DNA from 3 places in the Microbacterium sp. G2-16M genome. Region 3 is predicted to be linked to each of the others. Evidence: predicted binding sites of a transcription regulator. Region 3 holds the regulator's gene; each other region holds the start of a gene.
What was found. Region 3 encodes LexA, which represses DNA repair genes until DNA is damaged. Its sites were predicted from a motif close to TCGAACANNTGTTCGA; they were not measured.
Positions count from the first base shown of each region.

Region 1: AC0L6F_RS11270 (HNH endonuclease signature motif containing protein) is a predicted target of LexA. The motif match lies at 1,641-1,656, and genes of this name have one in related genera.
Region 2: AC0L6F_RS12875 (HNH endonuclease signature motif containing protein) is a predicted target of LexA. The motif match lies at 6,010-6,025, and genes of this name have one in related genera.

Region 1 covers NZ_CM147897.1:2,356,321-2,366,197, reverse strand. Annotated here, with positions in the region: gene AC0L6F_RS11270 (HNH endonuclease signature motif containing protein) at 26-1,594, opposite strand; partial or broken gene AC0L6F_RS11265 (coenzyme F420-0:L-glutamate ligase) at 1,895-2,053, opposite strand; gene AC0L6F_RS11260 (HAD hydrolase-like protein) at 2,126-2,884, shown strand; gene AC0L6F_RS11255 (hypothetical protein) at 2,886-4,154, shown strand; gene AC0L6F_RS11250 (cold-shock protein) at 4,209-4,415, opposite strand; gene AC0L6F_RS11245 (GntR family transcriptional regulator) at 4,777-5,421, shown strand; gene AC0L6F_RS11240 (GNAT family N-acetyltransferase) at 5,461-5,946, shown strand; tRNA gene AC0L6F_RS11235 (tRNA-Leu) at 6,012-6,095, opposite strand; gene AC0L6F_RS11230 (FhaA domain-containing protein) at 6,546-7,283, shown strand; gene AC0L6F_RS11225 (FHA domain-containing protein FhaB/FipA) at 7,280-7,810, shown strand; gene AC0L6F_RS11220 (PP2C family protein-serine/threonine phosphatase) at 7,823-9,058, shown strand; gene AC0L6F_RS11215 (FtsW/RodA/SpoVE family cell cycle protein) at 9,058-9,877, shown strand, end outside.
Region 2 covers NZ_CM147897.1:2,719,497-2,729,373, reverse strand. Annotated here, with positions in the region: gene AC0L6F_RS12905 (hypothetical protein) at 1-243, opposite strand, end outside; gene AC0L6F_RS12900 (UGSC family (seleno)protein) at 245-784, opposite strand; gene AC0L6F_RS12895 (AMP-binding protein) at 966-2,564, shown strand; gene AC0L6F_RS12890 (IclR family transcriptional regulator) at 2,600-3,403, opposite strand; gene rocD (ornithine--oxo-acid transaminase) at 3,410-4,633, opposite strand; gene ddaH (dimethylargininase) at 4,630-5,520, opposite strand; gene AC0L6F_RS12875 (HNH endonuclease signature motif containing protein) at 6,072-7,520, shown strand; gene AC0L6F_RS12870 (alpha-mannosidase) at 7,591-9,877, opposite strand, start outside.
Region 3 covers NZ_CM147897.1:3,479,177-3,489,053, reverse strand. Annotated here, with positions in the region: gene infC (translation initiation factor IF-3) at 1-40, opposite strand, end outside; gene AC0L6F_RS16445 (DUF1844 domain-containing protein) at 241-636, shown strand; gene AC0L6F_RS16440 (SseB family protein) at 646-1,428, opposite strand; gene priA (bifunctional 1-(5-phosphoribosyl)-5-((5-phosphoribosylamino)methylideneamino)imidazole-4-carboxamide isomerase/phosphoribosylanthranilate isomerase PriA) at 1,412-2,161, opposite strand; gene hisH (imidazole glycerol phosphate synthase subunit HisH) at 2,166-2,819, opposite strand; gene hisB (imidazoleglycerol-phosphate dehydratase HisB) at 2,816-3,427, opposite strand; gene AC0L6F_RS16420 (histidinol-phosphate transaminase) at 3,424-4,518, opposite strand; gene AC0L6F_RS16415 (LysM peptidoglycan-binding domain-containing protein) at 4,550-4,933, opposite strand; gene lexA (transcriptional repressor LexA) at 5,189-5,881, shown strand; gene metE (5-methyltetrahydropteroyltriglutamate--homocysteine S-methyltransferase) at 5,944-8,277, opposite strand; gene AC0L6F_RS16400 (methylenetetrahydrofolate reductase) at 8,274-9,278, opposite strand; gene AC0L6F_RS16395 (S9 family peptidase) at 9,554-9,877, shown strand, end outside.

The sequences.
Region 1 (9,877 bases), 1.1 Mb from region 3:
TGGTCCTGACGGACTGCCCACCGCGTCAGAAGGGTGCGGGGTCGCGGGCGAGGGCGTGGCTGATCTCGTGTCTGTGTCGTGGTTCGTCGACGATCAGCGCGATGGGTTCGAATCTGACGGTGTCGGGTGGTCGGGTGTGGTGGATGCGTCCGGTGGGTGCGGTCCATTCCAGGATCCCGCCGGGCAGCTGGATGACGGTCCAGTCGGTCTCGTGTTTGAGGGTGTGGTGCCGTTTGCACAGGTGTGCCAGGTTGCACAGACACGTCTGCCCGCCCTCGGCGTACGCGACAGTGTGGTCGATGTCGCATTTGTGGGCGGGGCGGCGGCAGCCGGGGAACCGGCAGTGCTCATCCCGTACCTGCAGGAACAGCCGCTGTCTGTTGGTTGGCCGGTACCGGTCCACACGGGTGGGGACCCCGGTGCACGGGTTGGTGAACACCCGGGTCCACGCCCGGGCCGCCCCGGCCAGGTCCCGGGCGGTGTCATCGTCGATCGCCCCGAACCCGACCACGGTCGCCCCGCCGATGGTTTCGCCGGTGAGGGTGCGGGCCGGGATGGTGACCTGCACGGTTCCGGTGATCGCCCCGAGCTGGTTTCTGGCCTGTTCGGTGGTGCCGTGCCCGTCGGGGATGTTGGTCAGCAGCAGGTCGCTGAACACGTCCGCCATGATCTGCGACCGGGTCCGCTCATCGAACACGACCTCCCCAGACCCGGCATCCCCAGACTCGGCCTCTTCAGACTCGGCATCATCGCTGCCGCCGTCCGCGACGCCGTCCGAGTCCGCGTCGGCGCCGGCACGGTCGGCGAGGGCATCCGGGTCCGCGTCGGCGTCGGCACGGTCGCGGTTCGGGTCTGCCCCGGCGTTCGCATCCGCGGCCGCATCGGCGACCGCAGCCGCGGCTTCGGCTTGGGCTTCGGCTTGGGCGCGGTCGGCGGCGTTCTGTTCGTACAGCTGATCGGCCATCTCCTGCAGCCGGTTCACGATCCCGACACCTTGGGTGGTGGGCAGGTCCGCGGTGATCCGGGCAAGCCCCGGTTCCAGCTCCCGCACCGTCACCCTCCGGCGTTTCACGGCGTCCCGGACCCGTTGCTGGGTGCCTTCCGGGTCCAGCCGGGACACCAGCCCGGACAACGCCGGCCGCAACTGTGCCGGGGTCATCTCCCCCGCCATATCCACAGCGACCGCCTCGTACTGACGGCGCACCCGATCGTCCTCGATCACCGCACCGGTCTCCGCGATCAGCGTCGCATGCTCCGGCCAGATCCGGCCGTCGCTGGCCTCGCACAACGTCTCATAGAACCGGTGGGTCAAGCTCCACGCCTGCGACACCTTCCGCGCCACCTGCCACTCGCTCAGCCGCAACGCGGCCGCGACCTCGGCATACACCTCCCGCATACCCAGCTGCGACGAGCAGGTGACCGCCCCATTCCCGTCCCGGACGGCGCGTTCCCGCTCCCGCTCCTGGACCAGCCCGCCGACCCGTTCGAAGAAGAACATCTCCGCCGCGAACGCCCGCGCCGCCAGGGCCCGCGACCCGGTCAGGTCCTCGACCAGCTGATCCAACTCCGACAGCACCGCAGACGATGATGACATCAGCGAAACCTCCGGTCTGTCCCTCGGGTGAACTACCTTCAGTGTATCGAACGAAGCTTCGCTGTGTCAATGATCAATTCATGATTATCCCGTCAGATCGGTCGGTATCAGCATCCCCATCCTTGCCCTGCGATCTGGTTCAGATGCGAACAAAGCAGCGGCTCGCCCGCACCCGTCGACGCTCGCCCGAACGACCTTCATCTGTCCCTGATGCACGGGAAACGCCGGCTTCGCGTACATCAGCGACAGCTGAAGCGGGCCGAAGATCGCGGCGCGCGCCACCCCCACGGCGCGGGGCGATCAGACCGCGCGGACGATGCCCAGCGGAGTCGACTCGTGGCCCTGACCGAGCGGGTTGTCCCTCAGGATCGCCCGCAGCCGGTGTTCGTCGACGGCCTTGTCCAGCGTGGAGCCGAGGATGTTCCCGCCGAGGTCGTCGATGTCGACCACGGCTACGTCGCAGGCCAGGACCGCGCCCACCGGGCCCCTCCTGAAGGATCCGTGCCAGCCCGCCACCGTAGGCTGGGGGACATGTCCGCCCTCTCGCCGTTCACCTGCATCCTCTGGGACGTGGATGGGACGATCGTGGACGCCTCCGAGGGCATCCTGCGCCGCCTCTCCATCGCCCTCGAACACTTCGGCCATCCCGCCCCGACGCACGACGAGCTCGTGCACTGGATCGGACCGCCGATGTTCGACTCGTTCCAGGCGAACGTGGGGATGAGCCCCGAGCAGTCCGCCGAAGCGGTCTCCTACTACCGCACGATCGGCAGGGCCGACGGCTACACCACGGGCGCCCGGCTGTTCCCCGGAATGGCCGCCCTCATCGCCGAACTGGGCGCCGCCGGGATCCCCCAGGCCACGGCCAGTTCCAAGCCCGAGGTGCAGGTGGTGGCGCTGATGGATCACTTCGGCCTCGCCCCGCATCTGACCGCCACCGTCGGCTCCACGCCGGACGAGCAGACCCTGAGCCGCAAGGCCGACATCATCGGCGAGGCGCTGCGCCGGCTCGCGGCGGCCGGGGCGGATGTCTCGCGTCCCGTCCTGGTCGGCGACCGGCATCACGATGTCGAAGGCGGCGCCGAGCGGGATGTCCCGGTGATCTTCGTGCGCTGGGGATTCAGCTGGCCGCACGAGGCCGAGGGCGCCCAGGCGGCGGTGGACACCGTCGCCGAGCTCCGCGCTCTGGTGCTGGTCGGCGAGCCCGAGGCACCCAGGCCCGAAGAACCCAGGCCCGAAGAACCCAGCCGGGCCACCGCATCCCGACCCGCATCCGTCGAGATCGGCTGACATGCCGTTCGCGGGGGTGGTCGGCGAGATCGTGCGCTGGCTCGTGCCCGCGCTGGTCGTGATCGTGGTCGCCGCGGTGGTGATCGTGGCGATCGGCTGGGCGGTGAGGTCTGCGCGCCGCTCCCCGCGGGCCACGGCGGCAGCCGCCGCGGCGCGCACCGCCGCGGGCTCGGCCCTGGTTCGACTCGATGACGAGGTGGGCGAGCTCGACCTCGAGGTCGGCCTGTCCGGAGCGCTCTACGGCGGCGGCGCCCCGGCGTCCCTGCGCCGCGCGCGCATGACGGCCCAGCACGTGCGCGACGAGGCCTTCGAGGACTATCGCGCGATCGGCGACGAATCCGGACTGCTGCCCGCCGAGGTGCAGCGCCGGGCAGGGCTGATCACGAGGCACGTCGCCGACGCCCAGGGCATCATCGCCCGCGCCCGCGCCGAGCACGAGGAGTGGATGCGCGCCAACACCTCGGCGCCGGCCCAGATCGACGCCGCCCGCACCCGACTGACCCGGCTGCGGGAAGAGCTCGGCGACCCCACCGCGCTGCTGCGCGAACTGGGCGAGCGGTTCGATGAGTCGGAATGGACGGATGCCGCGGCCGGCGCCGCCGCGGCCGTGGCCCACGCCGACGAGGCCGCCGAACTCCTCGACCGGGCGGCGGCGAGCGCCCACGACCCGTCCCGCAGCGCTCTGAGCGACCTGGCCCTGGCCGAGCGCCGCATCCGCTCGGCTCAGTCCGAGACCCGCCGGATGGAGGAGGTGCACCGCCTGATACGCCAGGCGTCGGCCGCGCTGCCGGACGAGTTCGACGCGACCCGCGGGGCGATCCGGCAGGCGCTGACGGTGCGCGAGTCGCTCGAGCCGGATGCCTCCGCCCGGCTGGGCGGTGCGATCGACGAGGCGCAGGGCGCCCTGGCGGCGCTCGAATCGGATGCTGCGCGCCACCCCACGGCGGCGGTCGAATCGATCGCGCGGCTGCGCGATCGGCTCGACCTCGCGCTTGGAGACGCCCGCACCGCGCAGCAGCGCCTGCGGGGCGCGCGCACGGCACTGCCGGGCACGATCGCGGCCGCTCAGAACGCGGTCGCGCGGGCCGAGGCATCCGTCCCGGGAACCGGCGCCGACGCGCGCGCACGCCTCATCGGCGCGCAGGAGGAACTCGCCACGGCACGCCAACTGCCCGATCCGGTCGAGGCGCTGGATGCTGCGCGACGCGCACTGAGGCACGCCGAAGACGCACAGGCCCTGGCGGCATACGACCGGATGAGTCCTGCCTGAGGTCGCTGAGCGGGCGCGACGCCGTGCGAGCCCGCTCAGCGACCGAAAGCCGCGCTACAGCGCGCGGATGTTCTCGGCCTGGAGACCCTTGGGTCCCTGCGCCACGTCGAATTCGACGCGCTGGTTCTCCTCGAGCGAGCGGTAGCCGCTCGATTCGATGGCGGTGTAGTGCGCGAAGACGTCAGCGCCGCCTTCGTCGGGGGCGATGAATCCGAACCCCTTCTCGGAGTTGAACCACTTGACGGTGCCCTGCGTGCTCATGTATTGCCATTCTGTGCGTTCCGACACACCGTGCGCCGGATTGCCTCCACCGTAACGAAGTCGCGTGTTCGATGGCGGGTCTGCGACAGATGGTGACGGAAATGTTGCACGACGGGCCCCGTCGACGCCCGGACCGGGTCTGAGACCGACGGTCCGGGCGTCGACGTATCCCCCCGGATAGGCCACGCGCACGTGGCACCCCAACTGTACCGATATATCGGCCCGGTGCCCTCTCGCCACGCAAGATCGCCTGGTGCCCTGATAGTCACGGCTGATATATTGCGACGCATCCCAGTGCTGTTGTTCTCCTCGACCGACCCCCCACCGATCGAGACCCCCTGACAGAAGACTTGGGCAACCCATGACCAGCGATGTAGCTTTCGCGCCGCTCGACCCGCGCGGCGCCATCCTCGGCGACGAGGTGTACCGCGTGCTCGGCGAGGCCATCCTCGACGGCCGGCTCCGATCCGGCGAGCGCCTCCGCGACACCGAACTCGCCGAGCGACTGGGCGTCTCACGCACTCCCGTCCGCGAGGCGCTGCAGCGGCTGGAGCGCTCCGGCCTGGTCGAGGTGTCGGCCAACCGGTGGACGCGTGTGTCCGTCCCGGACGACAGCCTGCGCGCGGCGACCCACGAGATGGTCGTCTACATGATGGGCACCGCGGTGCGCATGGCGCTGAGCCGCTGCTCGGACGAGACAGTGGACCAGCTGCTGGCCGGGATCGATCAGATGATCGCCGCCTCCGACGCCGACGACCGCGACGACCTGCTGCGGGTCAGCATGCACTTCTTCATCCTGGTCACGTACGCCACCGAGAACCGGGTCGTGCAGATGATGCTCGAGGAGTCGGAGTTCGCCCTGCGCCGCAACCTGCACAGCTGGAGCCCGCACGTGACCGACCGCGCCGAGCGCACCGACATCTACCGGGTGTTCCGTGAGGCTGTCGCCGCGCGCGACGGCGACAGCGCGGAGCGCATCCTGCGCATGCAGCACGGCCTGGGCTGAGGCATTCCCGCGCGAGCCCCGCGCGGGTACGGTGTCGGCATGGGCCACATCGAGCTGCGTGACCTGGACGACGACGACCTCGACGCCGTCTTCGAGATGCTGCGCGATCCCGAGGCCATCGCGATGGCGGCCTTCACGGCGCGGGATGCCGCGGACCGCACCGCGTTCGACGAGTGGCTCGCGGTGCGCCGTGCATCGCCGGACGTCTCGCTGCACGTGATCACCGAGCGGGGCGGCTTCGCCGGCACCGTCGCGGCGTTCACCCTGGACGGCGACCGCGAGGTCACGTTCTGGCTACCGCGGCACGCGTGGGGGAGAGGCGTCGCGACCGAGGCGCTGCGCCTGCTCGTCTCGCGCGAGCCGACGCGTCCGCTGTTCGCCCGCGTGGCCGCACACAATCCCGGCGCGATCGCCGTGCTGGAGCACAACGGCTTCACCGAGGTGTCCCGCGACGTCGCGCCCGCCCCAGGACTCGGCCGCGACGTGGAGGAGATCGTCTACACCCTCGTGCCCGCGCTCGAATAGCGAGGGGCGCGAGGACGACACAGCCCCCGGTCCGGGAACCCGGATCAGGGGCTGTCTCTGCTGCGTGCGCGAGGGGGGACTTGAACCCCCACGCCCTTGCGGGCACTGGCACCTGAAGCCAGCGCGTCTACCAATTCCGCCACTCGCGCGAGTCGGGAAACCCCGAATCTCAACTTGTCGAGGATAGCACGGCTCGACCGGCCTCCGATCCTGGCGCTTACCGTCGCATCGCCCGTCGCATCGCCGCGCGAGCGCCCTCCCCGCCCCGCGCCTCGCGCTGTCGTTTTCCGCTTTCGCGCCCGGCTTTTTCGGGCGCGGATGCCGGAAGCAGCAGCGCGAGCCGCAGGGGCAGGTCGAGAACGGCCGCGCGAGCGGGAAACGGCCGCGCGAGCGGGAAAGGACCGCGCGAGCGGGAAAGGACAGCGCGAGCGGGAAACGACAGCGCGAGCGGGAAACGGCCGCGCGAGCGGGAAAGGGCAGCGCGAGCGGGAAACGACAGCGCGAGCGGAAGGGACAGCGGGCCCGCGACACCGAATCCATCGTCTCCCCAGGCGGGGGAACTAGCATGTAGCCACTGATCTGCCTGCCTGAGGAGTCGTGTGGGACTACTTGACAGCTTCGAGAAGGGTCTCGAGCGCGCCGTCAACGGCGCGTTCGCCAAGACCTTCCGCAGCGGCATCCAGCCTGTCGAGATCGCATCCGCTCTGCGGAGCGAGCTCGACAAGAAGGCCGCCGTGGTTTCCCGCGACCGCATTCTGGTGCCGAACACGCTCACCGTGCGCCTCGCGCCGTCCGACGACGAGAAGATGGCGGCCATCGGCCCGGCACTGATCGGCGAACTCACCGAGATCGTGCGCACGCACGCGGCCTCCCAGCACTACTCGTTCGCCGGCCCCGTGTCAGTCACGCTCCAGCGCGACGAGCGGCTCTCCACCGGCACGCTGCGGGTCGCCTCCCGCACGGCCGAGGGCACAGTGTCGTGGCGAGGCGTGGTCGACATCGACGGCACCCGGCATCCGCTGCGCACCGGCCGCACCGTCATCGGCCGCGGCAGCGATGCCGACATCACCGTCGCCGACTCGGGCACCAGCCGCAAGCACGTCGAGATCCTCTGGGACGGCGAGCGGGCCATGGTGCGCGACCTCGGCTCGACCAACGGCACCAAGCTCGACGGGCAGCCGGTGAGCCAGGCTCCGCTCCCGCCCGAGGCGACGATCACGATCGGCCGCACCGAGATCGTGTTCCGCGTCGTCCCGCAGGCCGCGCCGCCGGTGCCGAGATCTTCGGCGGCGGATGCCGCGACCCGCATGTTCGACGTCGGGGGTGGCGACCGTTGAGTGAGCTGACACTTCTCCTGCTGCGCCTCGGGTTCCTGGTGCTGATGTGGTTCTTCGTGTTCGCGGTGGTGTACTCGCTGCGCGCCGACCTGTTCGGGGTGAAGGTGCGCAAGATGCCCGCCCCCGAGGCCGCCGCAGCCGCGGCATCCCCCGCCCCCACGTCCAGCCCGAACGAGCTGACCACGCCCGTGCAGTCGCTGGCGCCGTCGGCCGCCGGCGGGGGAGCGACGACCGCGACGGTGTCGCGCATCGTGATCACCAGCGGCCCCAAGGCCGGACTCGAGCTGCCGCTGGGCACCGAGCCCCTGACGATCGGCCGGTCCAGCGAGTCGGGCCTGGTCGTCCGCGACGACTACACGTCCAGTCATCATGCGCGCCTCGTGCTCTGGGGCGACCAGTGGATGATCCAGGACCTCGACTCGACGAACGGCACCTGGCACGACGGGCGCCGGGTGGCCTCCCCCACTCCGGTGACCATCGGCGCGCCGATCCGCGTGGGCGCGACGACGTTCGAGCTGCGGAAGTAGGCGCCGCCCGCCATGGTCTTCCAGGGTTCGAGCGCTGCTCTCTCGCACACCGGCAAGGTGCGCGGGAACAACCAGGACTCCGGCTACTCCGGATCGAACCTGTTCGTCGTCGCCGACGGAATGGGCGGTCACGCCGGCGGCGACGTCGCCTCGAGCATCGCCATCGACCGGCTCGAGGGGCTCGACCACACCTATGACACCCCGGCCGACGCCGAGCGCGCGCTCCAGCGGGCGCTCACCGCGGCGGCCGGCGCCCTGATCGACACGGTCAAGATCAAGCCCGAGCTGGCCGGCATGGGCACGACCGTGTGCGCGATCATCATGGTCGACGAGTACGCCGTCATCGCCCACATCGGCGACTCGCGCATCTACCTGTACCGCGACGACGCGCTCACCCAGATCACCACCGACCACACGTTCGTGCAGCGCCTCGTGGACTCCGGCCGGATCACCCCCGAAGAGGCGCGCTACCATCCGCGCCGGTCGGTGCTGATGCGGGTGCTCGGCGACATGGATGCCGACCCCGAGGTGGACACGTTCATCATGCCCACGCAGCCCGGCGACCGCTGGCTGCTGTGCTCGGACGGTCTGAGCGGGGTCGTGGACGACGCGCACACCGCCAAGACGCTGGGCCTGGGCCTGGCCCCCGGCCGCACGGCCGACGTGCTGCTCAAGCATGCGCTGGATGCCGGCGCGCCGGACAACGTCACCATCGTGATCGTGGATGTCGGCGGTCAGCATCCGCTCGTGTCCGGGACGCCGACGATCGTCGGTGCGGCATCCACCCCAAAGGGCGTCGAGGTGCCGCTCGCCCGCCCCGGACGCGTGTCGTGGCTGCACCTGACCCGGCAGGCGGCGAACGAGCCGACCCACTTCGAACCCGACGCCGAGTACCTCGAGGAGCTCATCGAGGAGGACCGCCGACGCGGCCGGCGGCGGCGGATCGGCTGGATCGCCGGGCTGATCCTGGTGCTCGCGCTGATCGGCGCCGCGCTGTTCGGCGCCTACCAGTGGACCCAGACGCGGTACTTCGTCGGTGCCGACGAAGACACCGTGGTGATCTTCCGCGGCATCCAGCAGAGCATCGGCCCGATCTCGCTGTCTTCGCCGTACGAGGACACCGGCCTGCCGCTGAGCGTGCTGCCCGAGTTCGAGCGCCAGGTCGTGCAGGGCACGATCTCAGCGGGCTCGCTCGCGGACGCCGAGCAGATCGTCGACCAGCTTCGACAGAACATCGGGGGTGACTGATGCGCACGCCCCCCGGTGGAAACACCCCGGTCCGCCCCGCGCCGACCCCGGCACCGACCGACGGCGGGTCGGCCGACACCGCGGTCCTGCGCGCCCTGCGCAAGATCCGGGTGCCGCAGACCCAGCGCAACCGCGAGCTCGCGCTGCTCGTGTTCGCCTTCCTCATCAACGGCGCGGCGGTCGTCCTCGTCCAGCTGGGCGCGGCCGGCGAGATCGACCCGAAGTTCCTCATCTATCTGGGCGCGCTGACCGCGTTGGCCCTGGCGCTGCACATCGTGCTGCGCCTGGTCGCCCGCGACGCCGACCCGTTCGTCGTGCCGATCGCGACCCTGCTGACCGGCATCGGGCTGGCCGAGATCTATCGGCTGGACGTGCACTGGGGCCGGCACGGCTGGGAGGCCTATTCGACCCGACAGCTCGCGTGGGCCGGGATCGCCCTGGTGGGGGCGATCGTGCTGGTGATCCTGCTGCGCAACTACCGCGTGCTGTTCCGGTACACATATATCTTCGGCCTGGTCGGCATCCTCCTGCTGCTGCTGCCGATCGTCCCGGGCCTGGGGACGGATGCCAACGCCGACGTGTGGGTCTCGCTCGGGTTCTTCTCGTTCCAGCCGGGTGAACTGGCCAAGATCTGCCTGGCGATCTTCTTCGCCGGGTACCTGGTGCGCACCCGCGACAGCCTCACCTCGGTGGGCACCCGCTTCCTCGGGATGACCTGGCCGCGCGCCCGCGAGCTCGGGCCGCTGCTGGTGATCTGGCTGGTGTCGCTGGGGATCATCGTGATCCAGCGCGACCTCGGCACCGGGCTTCTCATCTTCG
Region 2 (9,877 bases), 760 kb from region 3:
GGCCAGGCCGGCGTTGATGGCCGCGGTCCGCACCGTCAGGCTGCGGTTCAGGTGCGGCATGGTGAACAGCACCTCGTCCGGGTCGCGGTCCACCGTGTCCAGGAAGCGCCGCAGATACGACTCGGTCACCGGCACCACCGGCAGGCCGTCGGTCCATTCCTGGTCCCAGTAGTACTCCAGCACCTCCCGCATCCGGTCGGTGTCGGCATCCGGTGCCGCCGTCTCGTCCACGATCGTCGACATGTCAGTCCTCCACTCCGAGAATCCGCAGCACGTTCGGCAGCGCCTCCAGCGCCCGCTCGTGCACCTCCTGCGCCGAAAGGCTCGCCATCGGATGCCTCACCGCATGGAAGTCGAAGCCCGCGAAGCCCTGCACGTGCGCCATCGCACGGCCGGACATCAGGAACGAGTCGGAGGTGATGCTCACCGTCGGCACGCCGGCGCGTTCCAGCAGGATGCCGTCGGCCACGGTCGCGGCGCTGCACGAGCCGCAGTCGCCCACGGCGGTGACCACCACATCGCACTCGTCGGCGATCTGCGCGATCAGCTCGGATTTCGCCGGCGTGCCGAAGTAGTCCTTCGTGTACAGGCGGGTCTCGGCCGCACCGTGCCGGCCGGTCAGCAGGGTGCCGATCTCCTCCAGCAGCAGCGTCGCGTTCGGCTTCGTGTTGTCCAGGAGCCCGATCGTGAGACCGCTGAGCGTGACCGGGCGCGGTGAGAGCGTGCTCTCCTGTGCGCCCTCCGCCGCCCCGGTGGGGTCCAGGAGCAGTTCGTGTGTGGCCATTGCCACCCCTTTCGTCGTCGGCGTCACTCTGGCACGCGACATCCGCCTGGATCCTTCCCGGTTTCCACCGTGCGAAAAAGTCCGTGAGCGCGGCACGGCGGAGACGGCATGCTTCTGCTGTCGACGACAGCTGTCGACGGGAGGCGCGGACGCGGGCGTCCGCGCGGGACGGAGTGATCACGTGACGGCGCCGCACTACAGCGACCTCTGGCAGGCCATCGCACGGGCAGACCCCGAGCGCCCCGCGGTGATCACCCGGGACGAGACGGTCGGCTACGGCCGGCTCGCCGCCGAGGCGGGGGCACTGGCCCGCCACCTCAGCGAGCGCGGGGTGGGCTTCGGCGACGCCGCCGCCCTGCTGCTGTACAACCGTGCGGAGTACCTCGCGTTCTTCTGGGCGTGCCTGGCCATCGGGGCGGCGCCGGTCGCCATCAACTACCGGTACCGTGCCGGCGAGGTCCGCGAGCTGCTGGACGACTCGGGGGCGCGGGTGCTGCTGACCTGCACCTCGCTGGGCGAGGTGGCCGCCGAGGCCGCGGGGCAGGATGTCGCGGTGATCGCGATCGACGACGGCGGCCCGGCGGTGCCCGGCGCGCTGTCGTACGCCGAGGTGATCGCCGGTGGCGGCGTGCTGCCGCCGGCGGCCCCGCGCGGCGCCGAGCTGCGGCTGTACACCGGCGGCACGACCGGTCGCCCGCGCGCGGTGGTGTGGGACATGGACACGCTGCTGGTCGCCCGCCGCCAGTCGACGTGGGGGATCCTCGGGATCACCCCGCCGGACGACCTGGACGCGGCGGTGCGCATCGCCCTGGACCCGGGGATCGTGCGCCCGGTCACCCTGCCGCTGCCGCCGCTGCTGCACGGCACCGCGCAGTCCACCACCATGGCCACCCTCGCCCTCGGCGGCACGGTCGTGCTGCACGCGGCGGCGCGGATGGACATCGACGAGGCGCTCCGGCTGATGCTGGCCCACCACGTGACCCGGATCATCGTCGCCGGTGACGCCCTCGCCCTGCCCCTGGCCGAGGCCGCGGAGCGGTCCGGCGCGGGGCTCCTGCACGTGCGCACGATCATCAGCTCGGGCATGCGGTTCAGCGACGACGTGAAGCGCCGGCTGCACGCGCTGGGCGAGCTGACCATCATCGACATGGTGGCCTCGAGCGAGGGCGGCCCGTACGCGTTCGGCACGACGCAGGGGGTCGACGATCTTCCCACCCGGCTGGAGATGACCCCGGGCACGGTGCTGCTGGACGAGGAGCTGCGCGAGATCCAGACGGATGCCGGGGCCCTCGGCATCCTCGCGTTCCGCGGAATCCTGCCCACCGGGTATTTCGGCGATCCGGAGAAGACCGCGCTGACGTTCCCGACCATCCGCGGGCACCGCTACGTCATGCCCGGCGACTGGGCGCGCGCGGACGGGCGCGGCGGGATCGAGCTGCTCGGACGCCTCAGCGCCGTGGTGAACACCGGCGGCGAGAAGGTGTTCCCGGGCGAGGTGGAGGAGAGCCTGCTGGCGCACCCGTCGGTGGATGACGCGGTCGTGTTCGGCCTGCCGGATCGGCGGTTCGGCGAGGTCGTCAGCGCGATGGTGTCGCCGGCGCCCGGGGCGGTCATCGACGTGCCGGCGCTGCTCGGATTCCTCGACGGGCGCCTGGCGGGCTACAAGCGGCCGCGGCACGTGTTCGTGCGTCCGTCGCTGGAGCGCACTCCGACCGGCAAGGTGGAGCTGGCCCGGGTCAAGGCCGACGCGGAGAGCGAGCTGGCCGCACAGGCGAGCTGAGCGCGACTCAGCGGCGGGGGCTCAGCGGGCGGGGCTCAGCTCTCGGCGCGCCCGAAGCCGGACGACGCCAGCGCACGCCCGATCGAGGTGGCCGTCAGCCGCACGAGGTGGATGAGGTTCTTCGGGTCGGCGCCCTGCTCATCCAGGGCGAGCGAGACCGCCGCGACCACCGAGCCGTCCGCCCCGCGCACGGGGGCGGCGAAGCCCACGTGCACCTCGTCGACCTGCCGGTCGCTGACCGCGTAGCCGGCCCGCTCGACGTCGACCAGCACCCGGCGCAGGGTCTCGACATCCGTGTACGTGCGCGTGGTGAACGGCTCCAGTCCGCGCTCCAGCACCTCGTCCTGCACCTCGGCCGGGGCGTGGGCGAGCAGCACGAGGCCGATCGCCGTCGCATGCAGCGGGTAGCGGCTGCCCACCAGCGGACGCCGCACCCGCCGGCGCGGGCTCTGGAAGCGCTCGATCGAGACGAGTTCGAGGCCCTCGCGGATGGCGAGGTGACAGGCGTACCCGGTGGTCTCGTAGAGGTCCTGCATGTAGGGCCGGGCCAGGCGCTGCAGGCCGACCGAGCGCGGCGCGAACGACGCGATCTCCCACAGGCGCAGGCCGATGCTGTACCGGCCCTCGGCGTCGCGCTCCAGCGCCCCCCAGTCGGTGAGGCGCGCGACGATGCGATAGCACGTGGCGATCGGCAGCCCGGTGCGGCGGCTGATGTCCGACAGGCTCTGCCGCGACCGGCCGCCCTGGAACGTGCCGATGACGGCGAAGGCGCGATCGATCAGCGAACGCGCCCCGCGCGGGTCGTCGTCCTCCGTGACCTCCGTCGCCTTCGCCGTCACGTCCGCTCAGCCCTCCAGCACGACGCGGAGCTGGTCCAGCGCCCAGTCCAGTTCGGTGGCGCGGACGACCAGCGGCGGGGCGATCCGGATGGTCTGGCCGTGGGTGTCCTTCACGAGCACGCCCCGCGCCAGCAGCCGCTCGGCGATCTCGCGCCCGGTGCCGATCGAGGGGTCGATGTCGACGCCGGCCCACAGCCCGGCCACCCGCACCTCGGTGACGCCGTGGCCGAGGAACGCATCCAGCTTGGTCTTGAGGTGCTCGCCGAGGGCGGCCGCGCGCTGCTGGAACTCGCCCGAGGAGAGCATCTCGACGACCCGCAGGCCGACCGCGGCCGCCAGCGGGTTGCCGCCGAACGTCGAGCCGTGCTCGCCGGGGTGGATCACCCCGAGCACGTCCCGGTCGGCGACGACGGCCGAGACCGGCAGGATGCCGCCGCCCAGCGCCTTGCCCAGCAGATACACGTCCGGCACGACGCCTTCGCGGTCGCAGGCGAACGTGGCGCCCACCCGGCCCAGGCCGGACTGGATCTCGTCGGCGATGAACAGCACGTTGTTCTCGGTGCACAGCTCGCGCACACGCGCCAGGTAGCCCTCCGGCGGGATGATCACCCCGGCCTCGCCCTGGATCGGCTCGACCAGCACCGCGGCGGTGTTCTCGTCGATCGCCGCCGCGATGGCATCGGCATCCCCGTACGGGACCCGCACGAAGCCGGGCGTGAACGGTCCGAACCCGTCGCGGGCGCTCTCGTCGTCGCTGAAGCCGACGATCGTGGTCGTGCGGCCGTGGAAGTTGCCGTCTGCGACGATGATGGTCGCGGCATCCGTCGGCACGCCCTTGACCCGGTACGCCCAGGCGCGCGCGGTCTTGATGCCGGTCTCGACCGCTTCGGCGCCGGTGTTCATCGGCAGCACCAGGTCCTTGCCGCACAGTTCGGCCAGGGCGGTGGCGAACGCGCCGAGCCGGTCGTTGTGGAACGCGCGGCTGGTCAGGGTGAGTCGGCCCAGCTGCTCGGTCGCCGCGGCGACGAGGGCGGGATGCCGGTGCCCGAAGTTCAGCGCCGAGTAGGCCGACAGCAGGTCGAGGTAGCGCTTGCCCTCGACATCCGTCACCCACGAGCCCTCGCCCGTGGCCACGACCACCGGCAGCGGATGGTAGTTGTGGGCGAGGTGGTCGTCCTCGGTGCGGATGATCCGGACCGCCTTGGTGTCCAGGTTGGTCGCCGTGCTCATCGTGCACCCCCGCGCAGCTCGAGGGTGCAGCACTTGATGCCGCCGCCGCCCAGCAGCAGCTCGGACAGGTCGACGTGCACCGGCTCGTAGCCGCGCTCGCGCAGCAGGGCGTCGAACCCGGTGGCACGCGGCGAGATGAACACGTGCTTCCCGTCGCTGGAGGCGTTGATGCCGAACACGGCGCCGTCGGCCTCGGGCACGCGGATCGCATCCGGGTAGCGCTGCTCAAGGATCGCCCGGCTGGCGTCGTCGAAGGCGCTCGGCAGGTAGGCGATGTTGGCCCTGTCCACCCCGCCCGGACCCTGCACCGGATCCAGCACGCAGATCGCCGTGTCGAGGTGGTAGAAGTTCGGGTTCACGAGCTTGAGCGAGACGACCTCCCGGTCGAACACGCGGGCGATCTCGGCGTGGCTGGCGATGTCGGAGCGGAAGCCGTGGCCGGCCAGGATCACATCCCCGACCAGCAGGATGTCGCCCTCGCCCTCCTGGATCGCGACCGGCTCGACGACCTCGAAGCCGTTTCGGGCGAACCAGTCCATGAACGGACGCTCCTCGCCGCTGCGCTCCCCCACGCTGAAGCGGACGCCCAGCGCGGTGCCGTCGATGATGAACCCGCCGTTGGCGGTGTAGACCATGTCGGGCAGGCCCTCGATCGGGTCGATCAGCTCGACGTCGTGGCCCAGGGCGAGGTACGTGTCGTAGAGCGTCTGCCACTGACGCACGGCCTTGGGCGTGTCGGTCGGGTCGGCCTTGTGCATCCACGGGTTGATCTCGTACGCCACGGTGAAGTACTCGGGCTTGCACATCAGATAGCGCCGATGCTGCGCGATCCGCTCGGATGCCGGGGCCGAGGCGTGCTCGGGCGCGGCGGTGTTCTGCAGGGACATATCGCTCCTCACTGAGTGTGGTGGCGGACGCCGTCCTGTGGCCCGGCGGCACTTCGACCCACACTGTCGGGTGAGGAAGAGGCGACACGAGCACGCCGCATCCATTCTCTCACCGCCGGGTGCTGTCCTCGGTCAGTCGGCTCTCAGCGGGTCGAGGCGCCTCACAGCTCGTTGAGCGACGTGCTGCCCCAAAGCCTGTTGAGCGACGAGCGCAGCGAGGAGACGAAACGCGGTCAGCCGGGCCCAGTCAGACCGCCCCACAGCCCGTTGAGCGACGAGCGCAGCGAGGAGACGAAACGCGGTCAGCCGGGCCGGTCAGACCGCCGCACAGCCCGTTGAGCGACGAGCGCAGCGAGGAGACGAAACGCGGTCAGGCGGGCCAGTCAGTCCGCCCCTTTGTTCGCATCTCGGTCACGCCTGAAGGCAAGGACGAGGGGATGCTGATACCGACCGATCTTACGGGATAATCATGAATTGACCATTGACATGGCGAAGCTTCGTTCGATACACTGAAGATAGTTCACCCGAGGAACAGACCGGAGGTTTCGCTGATGTCATCATCGTCTGCGGGCCGGTCTGCGGTGCTGTCGGAGTTGGATCAGCTGGTCGAGGACCTGACCGGGTCGCGGGCTCTGGCGGCGCGGGCGTTCGCGGCGGAGATGTTCTTCTTCGAACGGGTCGCCGGGGTGGTCCAGGAGCGGGAACGGGAACGCGCCATCCGGGACGGCGACGGGGCGGTCACCGCCTCGTCGCAGTTGGGCATGCGGGAGGTGTATGCCGAGGTCGCGGCCGCGTTGCGGCTCAGTGAGTGGCAGGTGGCGCGGAAGGTGTCGCAGGCGTGGAGCCTGACCCACCGGTTCTACGAGACGTTGTGCGAGGCCAGCGACGGCCGGATCTGGCCGGAGCACGCGACGCTGATCGCGGAGACCGGTGCGGTGATCGAAGACGATCAGGTGCGCCGTCAGTACGAGGCGGTCGCTTTGGATATGGCGGGGGAGATGACCCCGGCCCAGCTGCGACCCGCGCTGTCCGGGCTGGTGTCCCGGCTGGATCCGGAAGGCACCCAGCAGCGGGTCCGGGACGCCGTGAAACGGCGGAAAGTGACGGTGCGGGAGTTGGAGCCGGGGCTTGCCCGGATCACCGCGGACCTGCCCACCGTGCAGGCCGTGGGCGCATACAACCGGGTCCAGCAGATGGCCACCGACCTGTACGAACAGAACCAAACCGACCAAGCCGCAGCCGAAGCCGAAGCGGCCGCGAAGGCCGCGAGTGCGGGGGATGCCGCGGCGACCGGTAGCGCTGATCACGACGCCGCAACCGGCGCTCCGGCGGATGCCGACGCCGATCCGGACGCTGCGGGGCTGGTGGTTGATGAGCGGACCCGGTCGCAGATCATGGCGGACGTGTTCTGTGACCTGCTGCTGACCAACGTCCCGGACGGGCACGGCACCACCGAGCAGGCCAGAGAGAACCTCGGGGCGATCACCGGGACGGTGCAGGTCACGATCCCGGCCAGCACCCTGACCGGGCAGACCACCGGCGGGGCGACCGTGACCGGGTTCGGGGCGATCGATGACCAGACCGCCCGGGACCTGGCCGGGGCGGCCCGGGTCTGGACCCGGGTGTTCACCGACCCGTGCACCGGGGTCCCGACCAGTGTGGACCGGTACCGGCCCACCAACAGACAGCGGCTGTTGTTGCAGGTGCGGGATGAGCACTGCCGGTTCCCCGGCTGCCGCCGCCCCGCCCACAAATGCGACATCGACCACACTGTCGCGTACGCCGAGGGCGGGCAGACGTGCCTGTGCAACCTGGCACACCTGTGCAAACGCCACCACACCCTGAAGCACGAGACCGACTGGGTCGTCATCCAGCTGCCCGGCGGGATCCTGGAATGGACCGCCCCCACCGGCCGCATCCACCACACCCGACCACCCGGCACCGTCAGATTCCAACCCATCACTGCGAACGCCCTCGCCCGCGACCCCGCACCCTTCTGACGCGGAAGCGCCGGCGCGTGGCGCGCGGCCGGTCAGAGCAGTGGGTCTGCACTCACACGTGCAGGCAGAGTCACCGGCGCCGCACCCGCAGCGTCGCGATCTCGAACGGACGCAGCGGCAGCTGCACCGTGCCGTCCACCACCGGCAACGACTCCCCCGGCCGCTCCAGCAGATCGGCGTGTACGACGTCTCCGGCCGGCAGGGTGAGGGATGCCGTGGCCCGCCCGCCGCGCGCCTCGTACACCCGCACCACCAGATCGCCCGAGCGATCGTCGGCAAGCTTCACCGCGCTCAGCGCGGCACCCGTCACGCGCACGAGGGGTGCGACCTCGGGCCCCGTCGCCGGGAGGAGCGGCGCCGCGAAGCGGGATGCGGCGGCTGCGGCATCCGTCTCATCCGCGCCGATCACGAACCCGTACCGCATGCGCTGCACGCCCTGATCGGTATGCGGATCGGGATACCGGGGCGCGCGCAGCATCGAGAACCGCGCGACCTGGACGATCCGGCCGTCGTGCTCGACCCGGGTCGCGTCGAACCCGTAGCTGCTGTCATTCAGGAACGCGATTCCGAACCCGGGCTCGCCCAGCACGAACCAGCGCTGCGTGTGCTGCTCGAACCGGGCGGCATCCCACGACGTGTTCGTGTGCGTCGGCCGCGCGTGGTGGCCGAACTGCGTCTCGACGATCACCTGGTCGCCGAATACGTCGAGCGGGAACGCGAGCTTGAGGAACTTCTCGGTCTCGCGCCAGTCGACCTCGTTGTCGATGTGAAGGGTGCGGCCGTCGTCCGACAGGGTCAGCCGCTGCGTGATGGCGGATGCGCCGAACGTCGCCCGCACGACGATCGCGTCGCCATCCCGCTCGGCACGGCCGCCGGTGACATCGACGGCCGAGCCGCGATAGTGCGCGTCGACGTCCCACGCATCCCACGCATTCGGGAAGTCCTGATGCAGCTGCAGCACATTGCCGGAAAGCCCCGCAGGGATCGCGTCTCGCCCGGTCGCGCGCTGAATCGCAGAGGTGATGCGGCCGGCGGCATCGACCGCGACACGGACGTGCGCACTCTCCAGCACGAAGCCGTCGTCGGATGCCGCGACCCGGCCGACCGCGGCATCCGTGCCGACGCCGACCCCACCGGCCGGCACGCCGCGCTGCGCGACGACGGCGGGGTTGATGAGCATTCCCCCCTCGCCATGGCGCACCCCGAGCGCCCGCAGCGCCTCGTCGACGATCCCCTGCAGCGTCCGCTCGATCCGCGCGTACCGCTCGCGCGCCTCGCGGTGCACCCACGCGATCGACGATCCGGGGAGGATGTCGTGGAACTGCAGCAGGAGCACCTCGCGCCACGCCCCGTCGAGCGCCTCGTACGGATACCGATGCCCGGCCCGCACCGCCGCGGTCGCCGCCCACAGCTCGGCCTGACGCAGCAGCTCCTCGCTCGTGCGATTGCCCTGCTTCATCGCGTGCTGGCTGGTGTAGGTGCCCCGGTGCAGCTCGAGGTACAGCTCGCCGCGCCACACCGGCGGATCGGGCAGCTCGGCCTTGGCCTGTGCGAAGAAGTCGTCCGGCGTCTGCCAGGCCACACGGGCGCTGCCCTCGAGGTCGCCCAGCCGCGCCGCGCGGGCGATCATCTCGCGGGTCGTCCCGCCGCCCCCGTCGCCGTGACCGGTGGGGGCCAGCGAAGAGGACGCCACCGCCTTCTCGGCGAACTGCCGCGTCGCGCGGGCGAGCTCTGCTCCCGACAGCTCGGCCTCGTAGGTGTCCATCGGCGGGAAGTGCGTGAAGATCCGGGTGCCGTCGACGCCCTCCCAGGCGAAGGTGTGGTGCGGGAAGCGGTTGGTCTGATTCCACGACATCTTCTGGGTGAGGAACCACTCGAACCCGGCTCCGGCCAGGATCTGCGGCAGCGCTCCGGAATAGCCGAAGCTGTCCGGCAGCCATGCGCCGCGGGACTCGACTCCGAACTCCTCGCGGAAGAACCGCTGTCCGTAGGCGATCTGTCGGATGAGCGACTCGCCGCCCGGCAGGACGGCATCCGTCTCCACCCACATCCCGCCCACCGGGATGAAACGTCCGTCGGCCACGGCCTGCCGGACGCGGGCGAACACCTCGGGTCGCTCGTCGCGCAGCCACGCGTACTGCTGCGCGCTCGACATCGCGTAGACGAACTCGGGATGCTCATCCAGCAGCCGGGTCATGGATGCCGCGGTCCGGGCGACCTTGCGCACGGTCTCGCGCAGCGGCCAGAGCCAGGCCGAGTCGATGTGCGCATGACCGATCGCCGCGATCCGCTGGGCGCTGGCCTCGGCCGGCGCGGCGAGCACGTCGGCGAGGGCGGCGCGCGCGGATGCGGCGGTC
Region 3 (9,877 bases):
TGCGGAACTCCTCTTTCGTGCGGTGGAATGGCTTCGCAATGCTGATGCATCGCGGTGAAATCGGCCCACTCCACCCGCACGGCGCCTACGCACCGGCTCTCGCACCCGGACAACCGCCTCGCGGCGGCGGAGTGCTCTCGACCCGGTAGCCTGGAACGGCAAGCGCGGGTGGGATGTGATCCTCTTTCATTCCGGAGCAGAACGCTCCGGAGCCCGCCCAAGTTTAGCAGAGAGTACGACGTGAACACGATTCCGGACGAGTTCGAGCGGGATGCCGCGCGCCAGGCCCAGTGGGAAGAGCAGGAGCAGCGCGCCTCAGCGGCGACCCGCGACATCGCCGACGTGCCCGCCGTGGAGATCATCACCACCGCGGCCGTGCACCTGATGAGCGCCGCCGCGGTCAAACTCGGCCTGGCCGACGACCCCGACGCCCAGCTCGATCTGGATGAGGCGCGCAAGCTCATCAACGCCCTGGCGGGGCTCATCACCGCCGGCTCGCCCGAGATCAGCAGCGCCCACGCCGCTCCCCTGCGGGATGGCCTGCGTTCGCTGCAGCTCGCGTTCCGCGAGGCCTCCACCGTGCCCGACCCGATCGGCCAGGGTCCGGGCGAGAAGTGGACCGGACCGGTCTCCTGATCCGCCCGCTCAGCGGGTGAGCTTGACGCTGAGCGAGTCCACCAGGGTGGCGATCCGGTCGTCGGCGGCCCAGCGCTGCGCGAGGCGGGCGAGCACGGCATCCAGCGCCTCGCGGTCGAGTCCGTCGATCAGCCGCAGCCGCACCACGAGCTCCGGGCCGCGCAGTCGGCCGTCCGGGTCGCCGGGGGCCACCTCGAGGTCGATGACGTTCAGCTCGCGGGCCACGCTGGCCTGCAGGGCCGTGAACACGTCGGGGCTGCGATAGCTGGGCTCCCACGGCTGCTGCTGCGCGATGGCCCACACCGCGGGGCGCCGCAGCACGTGCTCGGTGTGCGAGCCGGGGTCGATCACGATCAGATCGGTGTCGTCGTCCACCGCCGCCAGAGCCGTGCGCACGCCCTCGGCCGGCACCGGCCGGGCCGCTGCATCCCACCGCTGCATCGCCCCGACAGAGGAGAACACCGGCAGCACCCGGCGGCCGTCAGGGGCGGCCACGGTCACGATGGACAGCTCCTGCGTCTTGTCGACGGTCAGACCCGTCGGCCCGACCCCCTCGTCGCCCTTCTCGGCGACCAGCGGGATCAGCAGCCGCGCGGTGCGGTAGGCCTCCACGACCGCGACCGGGTCGCCGGCGCCCTCCGCGCAGGCGGTGAGGGCTGCCAGCAGCGCCGGATCGGCCGAGCCGTCGTCGCCGGAGTGCGGATTGGCCTGGAAGCTGCGGCCGGCCCACGGCACGCCGGCCGAGTCGGTCGCGTGCGGGTCGTGGGCGCAGCCGTCAGTCTCTGGCGACATCCAGCGCCTCGGCGAGGGTGAACGCCCCGGAGTACAGCGCCTTGCCGACGATGGCTCCTTCTATGCCCAGCGGGACGAGCGCGCGCAGCGCGATGATGTCGTCCAGGCTCGACACCCCGCCCGAGGCGACCACCGGCTTCGGCGTCCGTTCGGCGATCTGCCGCAGCAGCTCGAGGTTCGGCCCGCGCAGGGTGCCGTCCTTGGTCACGTCGGTGACGACGTAGCGGCTGCATCCGGCGTCCTCGAGGCGGTCCAGGACGGTCCAGAGGTCGCCGCCCTCCCGGGTCCAGCCGCGTGCGGCCAGGGTGGTGCCGCGCACGTCCAGCCCGACCGCGATCGCATCGCCGTACCGGCCGATCACGTCGGCCGCCCACTCCGGGTTCTCCAGCGCGGCGGTGCCGAGGTTGATGCGGGTGGCACCGGATTCGAGCGCGGCGTGCAGCGACGCATCGTCGCGGATGCCGCCGGACAGCTCGACCTGCACGCCCCGGACCTGCTTGATCACCTTGCGCAGCACTCCGGCGTTGCTGCCGCGGCCGAATGCCGCGTCCAGGTCGACGAGATGGATCCAGTCGGCTCCCTGCCGGGCCCACTCCAGCGCGGCCTCGACCGGGTCGCCGTAGTCCGTCTCGCTGCCCGCCTCTCCCTGGGTGAGGCGGACCGCCTTGCCGTCGGCCACGTCGACGGCAGGAAGGAGGGTCAGTTCGGGTGTGGCTGCGAAATCACTGGGCACGAGGTCACACAGTAGCCCGGGGCAGGCCGTCGATCCAATTGGACAGCAGGCGGATGCCGGCGGCTCCGGATTTCTCCGGGTGGAACTGGGTGGCCGACAGCGGCCCGTTCTCGACCGCGGCCAGGAACCGGCCGCTGCCGTAGGTGCACCAGGTCAGGGCCGGGGCGGGGAACGGCGCCTGCGTCTGCAGCGACCATTGCGCGGCGGCGTAGGAGTGGACGAAATAGAAGCGCTCCCGCTCGATCCCCGCGAACAGGCGGCTGCCGGCATCCGGCGCGACGGTGTTCCACCCCATGTGCGGCAGGACCGGGGCATCCAGCTCAGTGACCGCGCCCGGCCACTCGCCCAGGCCCTCGGTGTCCACCCCGCGCTCGACGCCGAGCTCGAACAGCACCTGCATGCCGACGCAGATGCCCAGCACCGGCAGGCCCCCGGCCAGCCGGCGGTCGATCAGCTCGTCGCCGCGGATGGCGCGCAGCGCGGCCATCACCGCGGCGAATGCGCCGACGCCGGGGACGACCAGTCCGTCGGCGTCCCGCGCCAGACCGCGGTCGGCGGTCAGCCGCGCATCCGCGCCGGCGGCCTCGAGCGCCTTGACCGCGGAGTGGACGTTGCCCGAGCCGTAATCCAGGACCGCCACGAGAGGGCGAGCGGTCACAGCGCGCCCTTGGTGCTGGGGATGCCGTCCACCTGCGGGTCGAGCGCCTTGGCCTGGCGGAACGCGCGCGCGAAGGCCTTGAACTCGGCCTCGGCGATGTGGTGCGGATCGCGGCCGGCGAGCACGCGCACGTGCGTGGTCAATCCCGCGTGGAACGAGATCGCCTCGAATGCGTGGCGGACCAGCGAGCCGGTGAAGTGCCCGCCGATCAGGTGCAGCTCGAAGCCGGCCGGCTCGCCGTCGTGCACGAGGTACGGGCGCCCGCTGATGTCCACGACCGCCTGGGCGAGCGCCTCGTCGAGGGGCACGAGCGCATCGCCGTAGCGCGAGATGCCGCTCTTGTCGCCGAGCGCCTCGCGGATGGCCTGGCCGAGCACGATCGAGATATCTTCGACGGTGTGGTGCACGTCGATGTCGGTGTCGCCGGAGGCGCGCACGGTGAGGTCGGTCAGCGAGTGCTTCGCGAACGCCGTCAGCAGGTGGTCGAAGAACGGGACGCTGGTGTCGATGCGGGATGCGCCGGCGCCGTCCAGATCGAGCACGAGCTCGACCGTCGACTCGCTCGTGGTGCGGGTCCGCGAGGCGGTGCGGGAGGCGGCGCTGGTCATGACGCCGAGTCTACCGAGGCCAGCGCATCCAGGAACGCGCTGGTCTCGTCCTCGGTGCCGGCTGTGACGCGCAGGCAGTGCGGCAGCCCGATGTCGCGGATGAGCACGCCGCGCTCGTAGAGGGCCCGCCAGGTCGCACCCGGGTCCTCGACGCCGGAGAAGAGGACGAAATTCGTCCAGGACTCGTACGGGTCATAGCCGAGCGCCGGCAGAGTGGCCGAGATCCGATCGCGCTGGACGACGATGTCGTCGACCGTGGCCAGCATGGTCTCGGCGTGGCGCAGGGCGGCGGATGCTGCGGCCTGGGTGAGCGCGCTCAGGTGATACGGAAGCCGGACCAGACGCAGGGCGTCGATCACGGCGGCGTCGGCGGCGAGGTAGCCGACACGCGCACCCGCGAACGCGAACGCCTTGCTCATCGTGCGCGAGACCGCCATCCGCGGTCGATCGGCCACCATCGTCAGCGCCGAGCGCTCCTCGCGCGGCGCGAACTCCCAATACGCCTCGTCGACGATCACCATGCCCGTGGTCGCCTCGTACACGGCTTCGATCACATCCAGCGGCAGCGGCGTGCCGGTCGGGTTGTTCGGTGCGCACAGCATCACCACGTCGGGCTGCGCCTGCGCCACCTGCGCCGCGGCCGATGCGGCGTCGATGGTGAAGTCGTGACCGCGCTCGCCCGCCACCCACTGCCCGCCGGTGGCACGGGTCAGCAGCGGGTACATCGAGTACGTCGGGGCGAACCCGAACACCGTCCGGCCCGGTCCGGCGAACGCCTGCAGCAGGTGCTGCAGGACCTCGTTCGACCCGTTGGCCGCCCAGATCTGATCCCGCGTCAGCCCGTGACCCAGGTACTCGGCGAACTGCTCGCGCAGCACCGTGAACTCGCGATCCGGGTACCGGTTGACGTCCCGCAGCGCGAGGGCGACGGCATCCAGGATGTCGTCGGACACCTCTTTCGGAACCGGATGCGTGTTCTCGTTGACGTTCAGGGCGACCGGCAGAGGCGCCTGCGGGGCGCCGTACGGTGTCAGTCCGCGCAGATCGTCGCGTATCGGCAGGTCTTCCAGACGGGGGCTCACGCGTCCCATCGTAGAGCGCGCGCCGCGGGCGCCCGGCGGGTCACTTCGCCGGCGCGTACTCGGTCGGGATCGACAGTCGATCGCCCGGCGCGACCGTGACGCCGTCCAGCGCGTTCAGGCGCACGATCCCGTCGACGACGTCCCGGGGGTCGGCCTGCGGCGCCACCGTCTGCGCGATCGACCACAGCGTGTCGCCGGCGCTGACGGTCACGATCGCGAACGACCCCGCCGCGGCCCCGGTGTCGCGCGAGGCGAGCGCCGATCCGCCGCTGAGCGCCGCCATGCCGATCGCCGCGGCGACCGGCAGCGCCACCAGGGCGGCCAGCACACGGCGACCGCGTGCGGTGAGTCGCAGGCGGGTGGCCGCGTGGGCCGTGCTGTGCGGCGTGATCCCTGCCGTGCTGGCGATGCCGATGGTGCTCATGCGTTCCTCCGAGTGATGGGGAGAGGTTCGGCGCCGACCCTCGGCCGGGAGGACCGGTGCCGAACTTCTCTTCCGAATCTAGTTTCGATGTTGTAAACTGTCAAGCGGACTCTTCCCCGAATCGACTCGAAGGGCGACACGCGACGGCGTTGCCCTCGATCCGGTTCGGGAACGGATACCGTTTCGATGAGGCCACCCCATCACCGACCTCCGACATTCGAAGACGCTGCCTCGGCGGCAAGAACGGGAGCTGACATGACCGATGCATCGCACGACGCGGGTCCCAAGCCGCGCCGACAGACGCGCCGACGCAAGAGCCTGAGCGAGAAGCAGATGGCGATCCTCGAGGTCATCCAGCGCTCGATCGCCCGCTACGGGTATCCGCCGAGCATGCGCGAGATCGGCGACGCGGTCGGCCTGAAGTCGCTGTCCAGCGTGACCCACCAGCTGAACCAGCTCGAGCTGAGCGGCTACCTGCGACGCGACGCCGGCAAGACGCGCGCCATGGAGGTGCTGATCGACCTGCCCGGTTCGGGCACCGAGAATCCCGCCGACACCGCCCCGGCGGTCGGCGACGCCGCCCTCGTCCCGCTGGTCGGGCACATCGCGGCGGGGGTGCCGATCACCGCCGAGCAGCAGGTGGAGGAGATCTTCCCCCTCCCCCGCCAGCTCGTGGGCAAGGGCGACCTGTTCATGCTCAAGGTGCAGGGCGAGTCGATGATCGACGCCGCCATCTGCGACCGCGACTGGGTGGTCGTGCGGTCGCAGGCGACGGCCGAGAACGGCGACATCGTCGCGGCGATGCTGGACGGCGAGGCGACGGTGAAGACGTTCCGGCAGCGCGACGGTCACACCTGGCTGCTCCCCCGCAACTCGGCGTTCGAGCCGATCCTGGGCGACGACGCCGTCGTGCTGGGCAAGGTCGTCGCCGTCCTGCGCGCGGTCTGATCCGCAGACGCGGTTCCGGGCCGGGCGCGATCGCCCCGACCCGGAACCGCGTCGTCACGGCATCAGGCCGGCACGCCGACCTCCAGCCCGAGGCGCACCCGTCGGGTGGCCTCGACCAGGTTGTGCAGCGATGCGACCGTCTCCGGGTAGGCACGCGTCTTCAGGCCGCAGTCCGGGTTCACCCAGATCTGCCGCAGCCCGAGCTCGGCGGCCGCTCGCTCCAGCAGCCGGGTGATCTCCCTCACGCGGGGCACCCGCGGCGAGTGGATGTCGTACACACCGGGTCCCACGCCCCGCTCGAAGCCGGCGGCGGCGATGTCGCCGACGACCTCCCCACCGCTGCGGGCCGCCTCGATCGAGGTGACGTCGGCATCCAGCGCGGCGATCGCGTCGATCACCTCGGTGAACTCCGAATAGCACAGGTGAGTGTGCACCTGCGTGGCCGGGACGACGCCCGCGGTGGCCAGACGGAACGCGTTGACCGACCAGTCCAGGTAGGCCTGCTGGCCGACCCTCTTCAGCGGCAGCAGCTCGCGCAGCGCGGGCTCGTCGACCTGGACGATCCGCAGTCCCGCCGCCTCGAGCTCGGCGATCTCGTCCCGCAGCGCGAGCGCGACCTGGTTCGCGGTCTCACCCAGCGGCTGGTCGTCGCGGACGAACGACCAGGCCAGGATCGTCACCGGGCCGGTGAGCATGCCCTTGACCGGCTTGTCCGTCAGCGCCTGCGCGAACGCCGACCACGGCACGGTGATGGGCGCCGGGCGGGACACGTCGCCCCAGAGGATCGAGGGTCGCGTGGCGCGCGTGCCGTAGGACTGCACCCATCCGTTGCGGGTCACGGCGAATCCGTCGAGGTTCTCGGCGAAGTACTGCACCATGTCGCTGCGCTCGGGTTCGCCGTGCACCAGCACGTCCAGCCCCAGCTCCTCCTGCAGCCCGATCACGGTGGTGATCTCCAGCCGCAGCAGCTGCTCGTACTCGGCGGTGGAGATCTCCCCCTTCGCATGCGCGGCGCGCGTGCGGCGCAGCTCGTCGGTCTGCGGGAACGAGCCGATCGTCGTGGTCGGCAGCGGCGGCAGGTCCAGTGCGGCATCCTGCGCCGCCTCGCGGGCCCCGTGATCGCCGCGGACGAAGGCGTCGGCGCTCAGCGCAGCCGCGCGCACCCGCACCGCCCCGTCGCGGACCCCGGGTGCGCTGCGCCGGTCGGCGAGGGCGGCGGATGCGGCATCCAGCGCCTCGTCGATGGCCGCGCGTCCGCGCTCCAGTCCGGTCGCCAGCGTGGCGACCTGCCGCACCTTCTGGTCGGCGAACGCGAGCCAGGACGCGAGCCGCGGGGCGAGATCGGCCTCGTCCGCGACGTCGTGCGGCACGTGCTGAAGCGAGGTGGATGTCCCGGCCGTGACGTGTCCGGCGCCGAGGCGCCGCAGCCGCTCCAGCGTGTCCCATGCGGCGGCCAGATCGCCGCGCCAGACGTTGCGACCGTCGATCACCCCGCCCACGAGGGTCTTCTCGCCCAGGCCGACCGCGGGCTCCGGCACGTCACCGCGCACCAGGTCGAGCGCGATGGCCTCGATCGGCGCGGCGGCCAACGCGCGCCATGCCTCGGCGCTCGGCTGCGCATAGCCGGCGGCCACCAGCAGCGACGGTCGATCGCCGCCGCCGCCCAGCACGTCGTAGGCGCGCCGGGCAGCCGCCGCCAGGCGCGACGCGTCCACCGGGAGGCTCTCGCTGACCAGTGCCGGCTCGTCCAGCTGCACCCATTCGGCACCCGCGGCCCTCAGTGCGGCGAGCAGGTCGACGTACACCGGGAGCAGGTCTTCGAGCCGGTCCAGCGGGGTGAAGCCGGCGGGCGTAGGGGCCGCCGGCGCCTTCGACAGCGCCAGCAGGGTGACCGGGCCGACGACGACCGGACGGACCGTGATGCCGTCCGCACGCGCCTCGGCGATCTGCCGCACCAGCCGGTCGTCGTCCAGCACGAAGGCGGTATCGGGTCCGATCTCGGGCACCAGATAGTGGTAGTTCGTGTCGAACCACTTGGTCATCTCCAGCGGCGCGCGCTCCCGGTCGCCGCGGGCCGCGGCGAAGTACGCGCCGAGTCCGATGGTGCCGTCCGGCTCGCGCAGCGCGGCGAAGCGCTCCGGGAGCGCCCCGACGGTCACCGCCGCATCGAGCACCTGGTCGTAGAACGAGAACGACTCGGGGATGGACGAGTCGTCGGCGCCGAGCCCGAGGTCGACCAGACGTCGACGCGTGCCGCGGCGCAGCGCCGCGGCGATCCGCTCGAGCTCGGCCTCGTCGATCCGCCCGGCCCAGTGCGCCTCCACGGCGTGCTTGAGCTCACGGCGGCGGCCGATGCGGGGGTAGCCCAGGATGGTTCCCTGCGGGAAAGCGGTCATCGTACGGTCTCCTTGTCGGTGGTGGTCAGGATGCCGGCCTCGCGGAGGACCGCGAGGACCGTGTCATGGCTGTTGAAGGCGTACAGGTGCACGCCGGGGGCGCCGCCGGCGACGACCTCGGCGGCCAGCCGCGCGGCGTAGCCGATCCCGAACGCCCGCCGGGCCGCGGCATCCGGTTCGATCTGCAGTCCGATGGACAGCTCGGCGGGGACGTCCTGGCCGGTCAGCTCGAGCACCCGGTGCAGGCGGGACGGCGCGGTGATCGGCATGATGCCGGGCAGGATCGGCAGGGTCACGCCCGCGCTCCGGCACCGGTCGACGAAGCCGAGGTAGTCGTCGGCGTGGAAGAAGAGCTGGGTGATCGCGAACGTCGCCCCGGCGGCCTGCTTGGCCAGCAGCGCGTCGATGTGCTCGCGCGGGTGCCGCGAGCGCGGGTGCCCGTGCGGGAACGCGGCCACCGCGGTCTGGACCGGCTCCGGGCGATCGAGCCGGGCCGCGCCCGGCAGCCCCGCCAGCGGCGTCTCGGCGTACGGTGCGCGCTCGGCCTGCACCCGGTCGATCAGCTGCACGAGCTGTGCCGCGCTGTCCAGATCGCCGAGGAAGCGGTCACCCTCGGTCGCGCCGTCCGGCGGGTCGCCGCGCAGGGCGAGGAAGCTGCGGATGCCGGCGTCCAGGAACTCGCGGATGAGCCGGGCCGCACCCGCATACGTGTTGCCGACGCAGGTCAGGTGCGCCAGCGGCTCGACCGCGGTGTGCGCACGCAGATGCCGGAGCAGGGCGAGCGAGCGGCCACCGTGCGACCCTCCGGCGCCGTAGGTGACGGAGATGAAGCGCGGCCCGGCTGCGGCGAGGTGCCGGATGGTCTCGTGCAGCGCGGGCGTGGCCTCCGGCATCCGCGGCGGGTACAGCTCGAACGAGAACGGGAGCGTGCCGCGTTCGCGGAAAGCGCCGCTCCCCTCGGGAAGGTCGGCGCCGCGCGGGAGGTCGTCGGCGAGGGACATGACGGGGTCCTGTTCGGTGGCAAGGGCGGTGGCCGGGCGGCCGCGGTCCAGCGCGGGAGTGCGCTGTGTGTTCGCGGGCGGGTGCCGGGCTCGGCTGTCGCTCCTGCCCGGGAGGACCGGGCGTCGATGCGACCACGGTAGGGCCATCCGGCAGCGTCGACACCGGGTGTGACGCACTGTTTCGAGGTCCATATCGACGAAGGGATACGACCGTAGGCAGGCCCGCGGGCGCCGTTCGGCGGGCCGGCACCAGCCCCGCAGACTAGCGTGGGAGGATGCCCTCCACGCTCCCCTACGGCACCTGGCCCTCCCCGATCACGGCCGAGCTGGCGGCATCCTCCGCCCCGCGGATCGACGGCGCGCAGTTCGTCGGCGACGACATCTGGTGGGGCGCGTCCGTCCCCGCCGAGGGTGGGCGGATGACCGTGCACTCACGTCGCTCCGGCGTGCTGCTGCCCGCGCCGTGGAACGTGGGATCCCGCGTGCACGAGTACGGCGGCGGGGCGTGGGCCGCGACCGCGGACGGACGCCTCTTCTTCGTGGAGAGGAGCGATCAGGCCGTGTGGGAGCTGGCCGGCGGCCAGTCCCGGCGCCTCACT